Regions from separate parts of the Priestia sp. P1_B12_1 genome, predicted to be linked through region 2. Evidence: riboswitches for the same ligand, from Rfam matches in the RefSeq annotation. Region 2 holds a riboswitch; each other region holds the start of a gene.
What was found. A riboswitch is a leader RNA that binds a small molecule or an ion and turns the genes downstream of it on or off. The one in region 2 is predicted to bind S-adenosylmethionine.
Positions count from the first base shown of each region.

Region 1: another riboswitch for S-adenosylmethionine. It lies ahead of AC1D0Y_RS00960 (hypothetical protein); the one in region 2 lies ahead of mtnW (2,3-diketo-5-methylthiopentyl-1-phosphate enolase).
Region 3: another riboswitch for S-adenosylmethionine. It lies ahead of AC1D0Y_RS00110 (BMP family lipoprotein); the one in region 2 lies ahead of mtnW (2,3-diketo-5-methylthiopentyl-1-phosphate enolase).

Region 1 is NZ_JBFTZR010000001.1:172,793-177,007, reverse strand. It holds gene AC1D0Y_RS00980 (glycosyltransferase family 2 protein) at 1-662, shown strand, start outside; gene AC1D0Y_RS00975 (hypothetical protein) at 771-1,211, shown strand; gene AC1D0Y_RS00970 (GNAT family N-acetyltransferase) at 1,292-1,738, shown strand; gene AC1D0Y_RS00965 (hypothetical protein) at 1,751-2,047, opposite strand; SAM riboswitch class I at 2,169-2,270, shown strand; gene AC1D0Y_RS00960 (hypothetical protein) at 2,340-2,678, shown strand; gene AC1D0Y_RS00955 (DUF1540 domain-containing protein) at 2,779-2,937, shown strand; gene alaP (alanine permease AlaP) at 3,254-4,215, shown strand, end outside.
Region 2 is NZ_JBFTZR010000002.1:653,637-657,851, forward strand. It holds gene AC1D0Y_RS08760 (carbon-nitrogen family hydrolase) at 1-198, opposite strand, end outside; gene AC1D0Y_RS08765 (pyridoxal phosphate-dependent aminotransferase) at 311-1,483, shown strand; SAM riboswitch class I at 1,614-1,720, shown strand; gene mtnW (2,3-diketo-5-methylthiopentyl-1-phosphate enolase) at 1,800-3,044, shown strand; gene AC1D0Y_RS08775 (2-hydroxy-3-keto-5-methylthiopentenyl-1-phosphate phosphatase) at 3,041-3,706, shown strand; gene AC1D0Y_RS08780 (methylthioribulose 1-phosphate dehydratase) at 3,703-4,215, shown strand, end outside.
Region 3 is NZ_JBFTZR010000001.1:15,852-20,066, reverse strand. It holds gene AC1D0Y_RS00125 (putative polysaccharide biosynthesis protein) at 1-1,081, shown strand, start outside; gene AC1D0Y_RS00120 (hypothetical protein) at 1,095-1,463, shown strand; gene AC1D0Y_RS00115 (hypothetical protein) at 1,554-1,712, opposite strand; SAM riboswitch class I at 2,041-2,147, shown strand; gene AC1D0Y_RS00110 (BMP family lipoprotein) at 2,223-3,233, shown strand; gene AC1D0Y_RS00105 (ABC transporter ATP-binding protein) at 3,316-4,215, shown strand, end outside.

The DNA of each region.
Region 1 (4,215 bases), on a different contig from region 2:
TCAGCGTTATTCGTACTTTTGTAGAGAAATATTGGCTCGGGTATGAAGTCGTATATGGTGTTCGAGACAGCAGAGAAACCGATACATTTTTTAAACGAACCACGGCAGTAGGGTTTTACCGTTTTATGAATAGGCTAGGAATTCAGCTCGTTCAAAATCACGCCGATTTTCGTCTCATGAGCAAACGTGCTCTTGGTGAACTTATGAAATATAAAGAAGGCAACGTCTTTTTACGAGGCCTTGTACCATTAGTAGGATTTCGCTCCACGGAAGTCACATATGACCGCAAAGAACGGACAGCGGGCGAATCAAAATATCCCCTAAAGAAAATGCTTGCTTTTGCATTCGACGGGATTACATCTTTTAGCGTAGCGCCGATACGCTTATTGACGCTGCTTGGAGGAGCTTCTTTTCTCTTTAGTATTGCGTTTGGTATTTATGCGCTGCTTCAAAAATATTTAGATCATACGCAAATCGGCTGGACGTCTCTTATTTTATCGATTTGGCTTGTAGGCGGCCTGCAGCTAATGGGAATGGGTCTTGTGGGAGAATATATTGGCAAGATTTTTAACGAAGTGAAACAGCGTCCTAAATATGCGATTGAAAGAGATTTATATACAAAACACTCATTAGACAAACAAAAAGATTTGCTTATGCATTAATTTAAGAAGCTTCTCCTAAATGGAGAGGCTTTTTTGTTAAAGCGTTTATCATAATTTTTAAGTGAACAGGAAATGCTACTACTAAAATTTCTAAGGAGATCAGAATCTATGAAAAGACTATTTTATACAGTCAGCACTTTTTGTTTTGTTTGGCTTGCTTTTGCAGCCATTCATGTCAGCGCTCTTTCGATTGAGAAGCTTCCAATGAAGAAATCATCTGAACAATGGTCGGTTGAACTCACAAAAGCGAGCATGACGGGAGATAATCAGCTAAAGTGGAAAAATAACGTCTATCATACATATGGATTAACCGTTGAAAACATTGGAAAAGACGTAGAGCGCGTGCAGGTCCAAGCTTTTCGGCACGAAGGAAAAAATAAGGCGAAATACAGCTTGTTTTCTCCTATTGAACGGTCTAACTTAAGCAAAAGCGGTCAGCGTTTTCGCTATGCGAATTTTGCAGTTCCTGGAAAAGCGGCAGGTTTAGACATTATGATTAACTGGACGGACGAACAAGGTAGTCATCAAGAGCATTTTGAATTTAAATAAAAGTCTTCGCTTAGGCGAAGACTTTTTTTGCAGGAATTTATCCTCGTATGTGGAAAACGAACACGAAAGGAGAGATCGTAATGATTGCAAAAGCTACTGAAGAAGAAATACAAGAAATTCGGAAAAAATCTGCTGATGCGCTGTTTGAAGGAACAATGAAGCAGTTTCATCCGTCAGCAGAGCGCGTAAATGAACTAGTTGGTAGTGCCCTTGAAAAAGGCTGTTATTATTTAGTTTCAAGACAAGAAAATAAACTCGCAGGCTGGGTTCTTATCGGCCCATCTGCCGACTTCTTTTCAAAAGAAGAAATTGGCTTTATCTACGAATTATATGTTGTACCGGAATACCGCGGGCAAGGTCTAGCCAAGCCATTAATGCAAAAAGCAATTGATGAATTGTCTATCAAAGGATACCCTGAAATCAGACTCAGCGTTCATGCTGGGAATTTTGCACAGCATGTGTATCGTGAACTTGGCTTTGTAGATAAACAAATATCAATGAGCTTCCAAGTGGCAAAACGTCCGTAACGTTGATGAATGTCAGCGAGTCCATAAAACATAAGATGTTATACATGCGATGAGGTTCGGTAATGAAAGTAAAAGTAAATAAGTAGCCCAAACGGAACCTTTATCTAGTACTTCAACGGCTCCTCCACCTGTATTGTCTGAGGAGGGGGGATCTTCAAGCGCGTTCATAATCAAAGCCGCCGCTGCTAAAATAATCCCTCCAATACTTCCGGTTGTTTTGACAATTGCAATATGGAAAGTAGATGAAAAAGCAATAGTAAGAAGCAGCAGCAGGCTTCCCAAAAAAGCAGATAACAGATATCGTTTCATGTGCTCACCATCCTTTATGAAAGCATACCATATTTTACTTCTTTTTTCTTTTTATTGAAAAGCTATTGACATAACCTACAAAACATATTAGAATAGTCAGAAATAATTTAAAAACGAAATATTCTTATCTAGAGAGGTGGAGGGACTGGCCCTTTGAAGCCTCAGCAACCACAATTATTGAATGGTGCTAATTCCAGCATAGCCTAGCTCTGACAGATAAGGAGAGGAATCTTTTTCTATGATGAAACCCTCTTCTTAGGAAGAAAAATTTCGTGTAGAAAAGGTGATGACATTGAACAATAGACAAACAGCGTTAAGCACTGATGATTATTTAGATCTATACTTATTAGCCAAAGAAATAAAAGACGAAACGTGGCAACAGGAAATTTTAGCTGCGCTAAAAACGCAGCAAAATCGTTCATTTGAAGACAAACAATCCGCCCTCGTTCAAGAGATATGGGAAGATTTTAAACAGTTAAATGAAGATATTTCTTTTACGTATCGCTTGATTCAAGAAGAGCCAACTAACGAACAATTTCAGGCTAAATTAAGCCGCTTGAGAGAACGGCGGATCACGCTGAGCCGTGAGTTATATTTAGCTAAAAAACAGTATGTTGAACACACGCAATAAAAAGATCCGCTTGAGAAACAAGCTGTTTTTTTGCGTGTGAATGTTAGAAGCGCCATATTTCGGGTAGTAAATAGATAAGACAAGCAAAGGAGGGATAACAGTGGCCCAAGGTGTATTATGTGAAGTGAATGAGTGCATGTATTGGAAATCGGGGAACAAATGCAGTGCAGAGTCCATTTACGTTGTGAGTCCTGAAAGTAGTCACCATGTTTCTGATATGGAAGAACCTGGCTGTAAAACTTTTGAACCCGCGAGATAAATGCTAGTTTTTATAAAAAAGCATAAAATGAACGATGCGCTGACGGAGTTGAGTCGGCGTTTTTCTATTTTTTGAAAATACTATTACTTAAGTGCAATAATAAATACATAGTAAAAAAGCAGTGCCTATGTCTAATTGTGCGTTTAAACAAAATGATAAGATAATTTTTTTGTTTTTCGACAAAAGAAAAGTGAGAGAAAGGTGATAAAATACAAATATACAGCCTAGCTGTCTTTTAGCACAAACTTATATGAAAGCGCTAACAAAAAGGCTGTGTTCATCTCGTTTTGACAGATTGGAAAAAGGGGAGACGTTTATGCAGGGGAAAACTCAGGGGAAAGAATTGAAACGCGGGTTAGAAGAAAGGCATGTGACGCTGATGTCCTTAGGAGCAGCCATAGGGGTAGGGCTGTTTCTTGGATCTGCATCTGCTATTAAATTAGCAGGGCCAGGAATATTATTGGCGTACGGATTTAGCGGAATGATTATGTTTTTTATTATGAGAGCACTTGGAGAAATGGCGATTCAAAAACCTGTTGCAGGTTCATTCAGCAAGTACGCACGCGACTATTTAGGGCCGCTTGCTGGTTATTTAACAGGTTGGAACTACTGGTTTTTATGGGTTGTAACATGTATGGCTGAAATTACAGCCGTTGGTATTTATATGGGATATTGGTATCCAGATGTACCAAACTGGATTTGGGCGTTATCGGCGCTTGTCATCATGACAACGGTTAACTTCTTAGCTGTTAAGGCATATGGTGAACTGGAATTTTGGTTTGCACTTATTAAAATTTTAGCGATTGTGTTAATGATTGCCGTTGGATTATTAATGATTGTGTTTGGAATCGGCAACGGCGGCGTTGCGACTGGTATTAAAAATTTGTGGGACAACGGCGGACTGTTCCCGAACGGATTCAAAGGTATTTTGCTGTCGCTGCAAATGGTCATGTTTGCGTATTTAGGAATTGAAATGATCGGCGTTACCGCGGGAGAAGTGAAAAATCCGGAAAAATCTCTAGCAAGAGCGATTGATTCTGTCTTTTGGCGTATTCTGATTTTCTACGTCGGTGCGTTATTTGTCATTATGTCGATTTATCCGTGGCAAGAGATTGGTTCACAGGGAAGCCCGTTTGTATTAACATTTGAAAAAATCGGCATTCCAGCGGCGGCTGGTATCATTAACTTTGTTGTACTAACAGCAGCTCTTTCTTCTTGTAACAGCGGTATTTTTAGTACAGGCCGTATGCTGTTTAACTTAGCAGAACACGGAGAAGC
Region 2 (4,215 bases):
CTTGGCTTGCTGCCCTTCATCATCTGCAATTTCGTCTAGCCGAGTCAAATCATAAGCTGTATCCCATAGCTCAGGAAGCACAAGGATATCAGGGTTTTCTTTCAGGGCTTCCGTCATTTTTTGTTCGATATATTTTCGGTTTTTAGTTGGGTTTCCAAACGCAATATCAAGCTGTAAACACGTAATTTTTACACTCACTTTATCATCCGTCCTTTTTTTAGTAGTTGAAAAAAATGACTTTACAAGTTGAGTATTACAATATATTATTTGTGACTAGAATTTCAAGAATTTTTTGAGAAGGTGTGCGATGATGAAACAATTTGAGCAATCGGAACTATTAAAAAGTTTACCAAAACAATTTTTTGCATCACTTGTAGGCAAGGTAGGAAAAGTAATGGCCCAAGGGCACGACGTTATTAACTTAGGGCAGGGAAATCCCGATCAGCCTACTCCTTCACATATTGTAGAAACACTGCAAAAAGCAAGTGCTAATCCTATGAATCATAAATATTCTCCATTTCGGGGGCACCAGTTTTTAAAAGAGGCCGTTGTGACTTTTTATAAACGAGAATATGGCGTTGATGTGGATCCTGAAAAAGAAGTAGCTATTTTGTTTGGCGGGAAAGGTGGACTTGTAGAAATCCCGCAGTGCTTATTAAACCCTGGAGATACGGTGCTGGTTCCCGATCCTGGATATCCTGATTACTGGTCTGGAGTAGAGCTTGCAAAGGCAAAGATGGAAGTGATGCCGCTCACGGCTGAAAATCATTTTCTACCCGTATACGAAGAGATAAGTGAACGTGCTAAAGAACAGGCAAAGCTCATGTTTTTAAACTATCCGAATAATCCTACTGGTGCAGTAGCAACGGCAGAATTTTTTGAAGACACCGTGGCGTTTGCTGCCAAGCACGATATTTGTGTGGTACACGACTTTGCCTACGGAGCAATTGGATTTAATGGTAAAAAGCCAATCAGTTTTTTACAGACTCCTGGTGCAAAAGAGACGGGAATTGAAATTTATACTCTTTCTAAAACGTATAACATGGCGGGATGGCGAGTTGGATTTGCTGTAGGAAATGCAAGTGTTGTAGAAGCTATTAATCTTCTTCAAGATCATATGTATGTCAGTCTCTTTGGGGCGGTTCAAGAGGCAGCAGCCGCAGCTCTGTTAGAATCTCAACAATGTGTGAATGATTTAGTTAAGCGCTATGAATCTAGACGCAATACCTTTATTCAAGGGCTTCGAGAAATTGGTTGGGATGTTACATCTCCAGCGGGCTCCTTTTTTGCATGGCTAAAAGTTCCTGAAGGATATACTTCTGAACAGTTTTCAGATTTACTTCTTGAAAAAGCTCACGTTGTAGTGGCGCCTGGAGTAGGCTTTGGAACATATGGTGAAGGCTATGTGCGCGTAGGACTGCTGACGGATGAAGAGCGTATGAGAGAAGCCGTATCTCGAATAAAAAAATTAAATTTATTTTAAAAACGCATTGACAATCCTTTTTGAGTTGGCTTAATATGTAAGAAGTTAACGAGATTAATAACCGATAAATCCTAGCGGTATTTTTTATTTAGTATATAATCTATGAATTTAATTTAAATAAATAGCAACTTTCTTATTAAGAGTAGGTGGAGGGACTAGCCCGATGAAGCCCGGCAACCGACTTAACGCATGTTAAGCACGGTGCTAATTCTTGCAGCAGCAGCTGAGAGATAAGAAGAGCAACGAAAGCCTCTTCTTAATCACAGAAGAGGCTTTTTTATTAACGATATTAAACAGCAAGGGAGTTTTTAGCATAATGAGTGAAATCGTTGCAAGCTACTTACTACATGATAATAAAGGAAATTTTTATAAAAAAGCGGAAGGAATTGCTTTAGGACTAACCGTCGGCTCATGGACAGATCTGCCGCTTTTAGATCAACAGCAGCTTCAAAAGCATAAAGGGCGCGTCGTGTCCGTAACTGAGCTTCAAGATTGCGAACGTGTAAACGGATATTTAGGCGGAGAAATTAAGCAGGCAATTGTCAAAATTGCTTATCCAACTGCCAACTTTTCAAGAGATTTACCGGCTATTTTAGTTACGGTTTTCGGAAAACTATCACTTGATGGAAAAGTGAAATTATTAGACTTGGATTTTCCTGATGAATTATTAGCTCAATTCCCAGGACCGCGCTTTGGAATAGAAGGTATCCGAGAGAAACTAGGCGTTTACGACCGTCCGCTTGTGATGAGTATTTTTAAAGGCGTGATTGGAAGAGATATGACGTACTTAACAACTCAGCTGCGTGAGCAAGCGCTTGGCGGAGTGGATTTGGTTAAAGACGACGAGATTTTGTTTGATAGTGAACGAACACCTTTTGAAGCTCGCGTTACAGAAGGGAAAAAAGTACTGAATGAAGTATACGAAAAAACGGGACACCGCACGCTGTATGCTGTTAATTTAACGGGTCGAACGTTTGAATTAAAAGAAAAAGCGAGAAAAGCAGCTGAGCTAGGAGCCGATGCTCTTTTATTCAATGTATTTGCTTACGGGTTAGACGTACTGCAGGCACTTCGAGAAGACGATGAAATTAACTTGCCGATTATGGCACACCCAGCTGTTAGCGGAGCGCTTACGCCATCAGAGTTTTACGGTTTTTCAAATTCATTACTGCTTGGAAAGCTATTGCGTTTAGCCGGAGCGGATTTCTCTCTGTTTCCATCACCATACGGAAGCGTAGCGCTTTCTCTTGAAGATACGACAGGCATTGCCTACGAATTAACGCGTCCTGTATACAAATATAAGCAGTCTTTCCCGGTTCCTTCAGCAGGAATTCATCCTGGAATGGTACCGCAGCTTGTGAAGGACTTTGGAATCGACAGCATTATTAATGCAGGAGGCGGAGTTCACGGTCATCCAGAGGGAGCTATCGGAGGAGGAAAAGCATTCCGTGCGGCGATAGATGCAGTACTCTCTCATCAAACATTAGCCGAAAAAGCTGAAGAATCAAAAGAGTTGCAAAAAGCTTTGCAACTATGGGGAACAGTAGAGGTGAAAGCATGACATCGTTAAAAATCTTTTGTGACTTTGATGGAACAATTACAAATAGCGATAACATTATTGCTATTATGAAACAATTTGCTCCTCCGGAGTGGGAAAGTATTAAAGACGACGTGTTGGCACAGCGCGTCTCCATTCAAGAAGGAGTAGGGCAAATGTTTGCCTTGCTCCCCGTGGAATTAAAAGAAGATATTATTTCTTATATTTTAGAGACGTCTGCTATTCGAGAGGGATTTGATGATTTTATTGCCTATACAAAAGAGCACCATATTCCGCTTTATATTGTAAGCGGAGGAATTGACTTTTTTGTAAAACCACTTTTGGAAAATCGAGTTGCAGAGGAAATGCTCTACTGCAATGGATCTGATTTTTCCGGTGAGCATATTTCCATTACGTGGCCTCATACATGTGATAAACAGTGTACAAATGACTGCGGCTGCTGTAAGCCAACGATTATTCGCCATCTTGCAGATGAAAGAGATCATACGGTTGTTATTGGCGATTCCATTACGGATTTGCAGGCTGCCAAATTAGCTGATACGGTCATTGCACGTGACTTTTTAATTAAAAAATGTGAAGAGCTATCTCTACCGTATCGTCCTTTTTCTACTTTTTATGATGTAATTCATCATTTACAAGAATTAACAGAAGAGGTGAAAGCATGAGTATCATGGCTCAGCAAAGGTTGCATGAGCTTGCGGATATAAAAGATGAGCTGGCAGAGCGCGATTGGTTCTTCGGTACAAGCGGAAACTTAGCAATTAAAGTGGACCAAAATCCAACAACTTTCTTTGTATCAGCAAGTGGAAAAGATAAACGAAAACGTACAAATGAAGATTTTTTATTAGTTGATCAATACGGAAAGCCTGCAGAAGACACGCATTTAAAGCCTTCTGCTGAAACGCTTCTGCACGTTAAGATTTACAATTTAACGAATGCTGGGTGCAGCCTTCATGTACATACAATCGACAATAACGTGATCTCTGAACTGTACGGAGATGAAGGCGTTATTTCATTCAAAGGTCAAGAAATTATTAAGGCGCTAGGTATTTGGGAAGAAGATGCGGAAATTACTGTTCCGATTATTCCGAATTACGCAGATATTCCGACACTAGCAGAAGAGTTTTCTCATCATATAAAAGACGATCAAGGCGCGATTTTGATTCGTAACCAC
Region 3 (4,215 bases), on a different contig from region 2:
AGGAGCATACGCTGTTATTCACCTTTTTCATAGCACGATGACAAAAGCTGTTGGAATCGGTACGTTTGGAGCGTTTATTGGAGGCGTAGGGGGTATAGGAATTCTCGGTGCGACTTATCTAAAACGCAAGCGGCTGATTATGAAGGAAGTAAACAGCGGAAAGAATAATAAATTCATTTCGTTCTCTTCAATGTTCAAAGAGCTTGTGACGTACGCTGTTCCGTTTGTCTTAGTTGGTTTAGCGATTCCAATCTATCAAAATATTGATACGTTTACGATTAACATCCTTTTTCAATCAATAGGGTATGGACAAGCTAAAGCCGAAATAATCAACTCTGTCATTGGATTAGCTCAGATTTTAGTGATGGTGCCGGTATCGCTAGCCACCGCCTTCAGCATGTCGCTGATTCCCGGCATTACATCTTCTTTTGTGCAGGGAAATTTACGAGAAGTAAAAGGAAAGATTACAAAAACGCTGCAACTGCTGTTATTTTTTACTCTTCCTGCTGCTGTGGGGCTTTGTTTATTAGGCAAGCCGGTATATATGATGATTTTTGGAGCAAAAAACAGTCCTGAAATCGGTGGAGTTGTTTTACAATGGTACGCGCCTGCTGCCGTTTTATTTGCTCTTTTTACAGTAACAGCCGCAATTCTCCAAGGAATTAATCAGCAAAAGAAGCTAATTTTAGGCTTGGGCTTAGGAATTGTTGTGAAGCTAGTATTAAACGTACTGTTGGTTTCAAGCTTAAAAGAAATTGGACCGGTTGTCGCGACTTACGGAGGGTATGGTGTATCGGTTATATATAACTTTTATTTAATTGAAAAATCCATTTCTTACCGAGTTCAATCACTGAGACAAGCTGCGTTGACACCTGTTTTATTAGTAAGTGTGATGTCAGCCGCTGTGATTATCGGCAATTATACTTCTCACTATTTTTTAGAAAATAAGCTGTCTGCATCTTCACTTGCAATTAGCACATCTTGTATTTCAATTGCTTTAGGTGCTGCCGTGTATCTAGGACTTGGCGTAAAAACAAGTTTAGGGCAATCCGTTGTATTAAATAGAAGAAAAAGAATGTAAAGGAGAGAAAGTAGTGTCAAAACGATTTGTACTAACCGTAGCGGCTGGAGGATGTATAATAATTTCCGGCGCGCTGCTGCTATTAAATTGGGAAAGAGTGTTTGGAGATTATCGTCCCATTCAAACAGCAACAGCTGTATTCAAGTTAGAAGTGGGAAGTCAAGATGTAGCAAACACTACGGATTCAGATGATGCTCTTCACTATATGGTTAAAAAAGGGCATTTAGATGAATATATTCAACTGATGAATGAAAAAGGCTATGTGTTAAAAGAAAAAGATATTAATCATAACCGACTTGTTTTTAACGATGGACAAGAGGATGAGCAAATTTACTACAAGCGCTTTGCTAGGAAGTATACGATGATTGATGAAGAAGGGTAAAAGCATTCACTGAGAATAACTACATACTAAAATCATTAAAAGAAAACACCACCTTGCGAATAAAAGGTGGTGTTTTTTAGTTAGGTTATCTTATCTTAGTTTCGCTCTTGCTATACCTGTTACGACCATACTAGTAATAAAAATAACTACAATTCCAATATTGGTCGGGGTATCAAAAAAGATTTTTGAAACCGCCAAAGCGATAATGAGTCCAATAGCTACTCCAGATAATTCTTTCATCAATTTCAACGTTAACACCTCTTAAAAAATATCGCTCAGGAAAAGTCTAACATTCTTGGTAAAGTGTTTTCAATCGATAGTGGATTAACAAAAGAGATGTAATAAAAGTGCTCTGCTACACATGATCCTTCTAGAAGACTAGCAGACTTACCGTAAGCGCTTTGCTAGGAGGCATACGATGATTAATTTAGAAGGTTGATCTGTATTTTAGTAGACTAAAACCGTATAATCCTATCTGTTTTTAAAGTTTTTTTGCGTAAAAAAGAAAAATAATATTGACAATTGTTAAAAAACTATTAATATTGACTATATTACATAAAACAAATAGCTATTGTTTTCCTTATCAAGAGAGGTGGAGGGACTGGCCCTGTGAAACCCGGCAACCGCTGTCTATGACAGAATGGTGCCAAATCCTTAAGAACAGTATGTTCTTGAAGATGAGGAAGAGACGTTTGGTTAACGAGCTCTTCCTTTATATAAAGGAAGAGCTTTTTTTATATTATAGGGGGAGTAAGTTAAATGAAGAAGTTTCTTATTTTAGCCGTTGCGCTTGTACTACTCGTAACTGGCTGTCAGTCAAAAAGCACAAAAAGCAGTGGAAGTGAAGAGAAAGGAAAGAAGCGAATTGCTCTTGTTTTACCTGAAAAGATTGGAGTTAACCCGTTTTTTCAACAAATGGATGATGGAGCAAAACGCGCTGGAAAGAAGTATAACATTGATATAAAGACAATTGAATCCACGGACCAAGCAGCCATTGAAAGTAATTTGCGTGCTGCCGTAGCAGAAAATTATGATTTGATTATTACATCTTCTTTTGAATCCGAAGATGCGTTGAAAAAAGTAGCTCGAGAAAACCCGCAGCGTCAATTTGCGATTATTGATACAGTGGTCGATTTACCAAATGTAAGAAGCGTTGTATTCCGTGAACAAGAAGCTTCATATTTATTAGGAGCAGCAGCAGGATTGGTTACAAAAACGAATAAAGTAGGAATGGTTGCAGCAGATGATATTCCATTATTAAAAAAATGGACCGTAAGTTTTAAAGAAGGGTTACAATCAACAAATCCAAAAGCAGAGTTTCTAGTAAACTATGTTGGAAGCTTCTCTGATCCAGCTAAAGCAAAAGAGCTTGCTATTTTACAGGCTTCAAAAGGAGCTGACTTTATTGCCGGAGCTTCAGCGGTAGGCGACTTGGGTGTATTTGAAGCAGCAAAAGAAAAAGGTTTTTATACGGCTGGCCAAGATATTGACCGTACGGAAGTAGATCCTGAGCATATCGTTTTATCGCAGTTAAAAGGATCTGATGCGGCTGCTTATGAAACGGTAGAAGCACTCGCAAATGACAAATTTAAATCGGGCGTAGTAACATACGGCTTAAAAGAAAAAGGTGTTGGGTTAACGTATGTGACTCAAGACAGCAAGACACCTCTTAATGACTTTGTAGGGCAAGATGTAATTGATCAATTAAAAGAAATTAAAGATTCGATTATTGATGGAAAAACCGTAGTAAAAGATCCGTTAGCCAAGTGAGTTGAAAAGAGAAGTCGAGTAAGGCTGGCTTCTCTTTCTTATTTTTGAAAAAATCCTAAAGTGGAAAGGAGCAATGAATGGAATGAGTGAGCTGCTGCAGTTAACGAATTTGACGAAAAAATACGGTTCGTTTTTAGCGAATGATAACGTGTCTTTTACACTGAAAAAAGGCGAGGTTCACGCGCTGGTTGGAGAAAATGGCGCTGGAAAAACGACGTTAATGAGGATGCTTTACGGAATGGAAAAGCCGAGTTCAGGAAGTATTCAGCTACATGGGAAAACCGTCTCGTTTTCATCTCCTGCAGATGCCATTAAAAACGGAATAGGCATGGTGCATCAGCATTTTATGGTTTTTCCTCATTTTACAGTGGCTGAAAACATTGTCTTGGGGCATGAGCCAAAGAAAGGCCTCTTTTTTAATAGAAGGCAGGCGAAAGCAGATGTACAGCAATTAACCGAAACGTATCAAATTTCAGTAGATGTTCATAAAAAAGTAAAGCATTGCTCGATTGGAGAACAGCAAAAAATTGAAATTTTAAAAGTGCTGTATCAAGGAGCAGAAATCATCATTTTAGACGAGCCTACCGCCGTTCTTACTCCTCATGAAGTGAAGGAACTATTAAAAACAATCCGTTTTTTAGCTTCTCAAGGTAAAAGTATCGTTATTATTACACATAAGCTGCAAGAAGTGATGGAAGTAGCGGACCGCATTACGGTGCTTCGAAATGGTAAAGTAGCCGGCGTCACAAGTAAAGAAGATACCAATGCTCACCACCTAGCCAGGCTGATGGTAGGGCGAGAATTAAAAGAGCGTCCTGCAAGAATACCATCACAAGGTACCTCTCATCTAAACGTACAAAATCTCTTTTTAAAAGGAAAAGGACAAAAAAACGTATTGCAAAATGTGTCTCTTCACGTTTCTGCAGGCGAAATTGTCGGTATTGCAGGTGTGTCGGGAAATGGACAATCAGAGCTGCTTCAA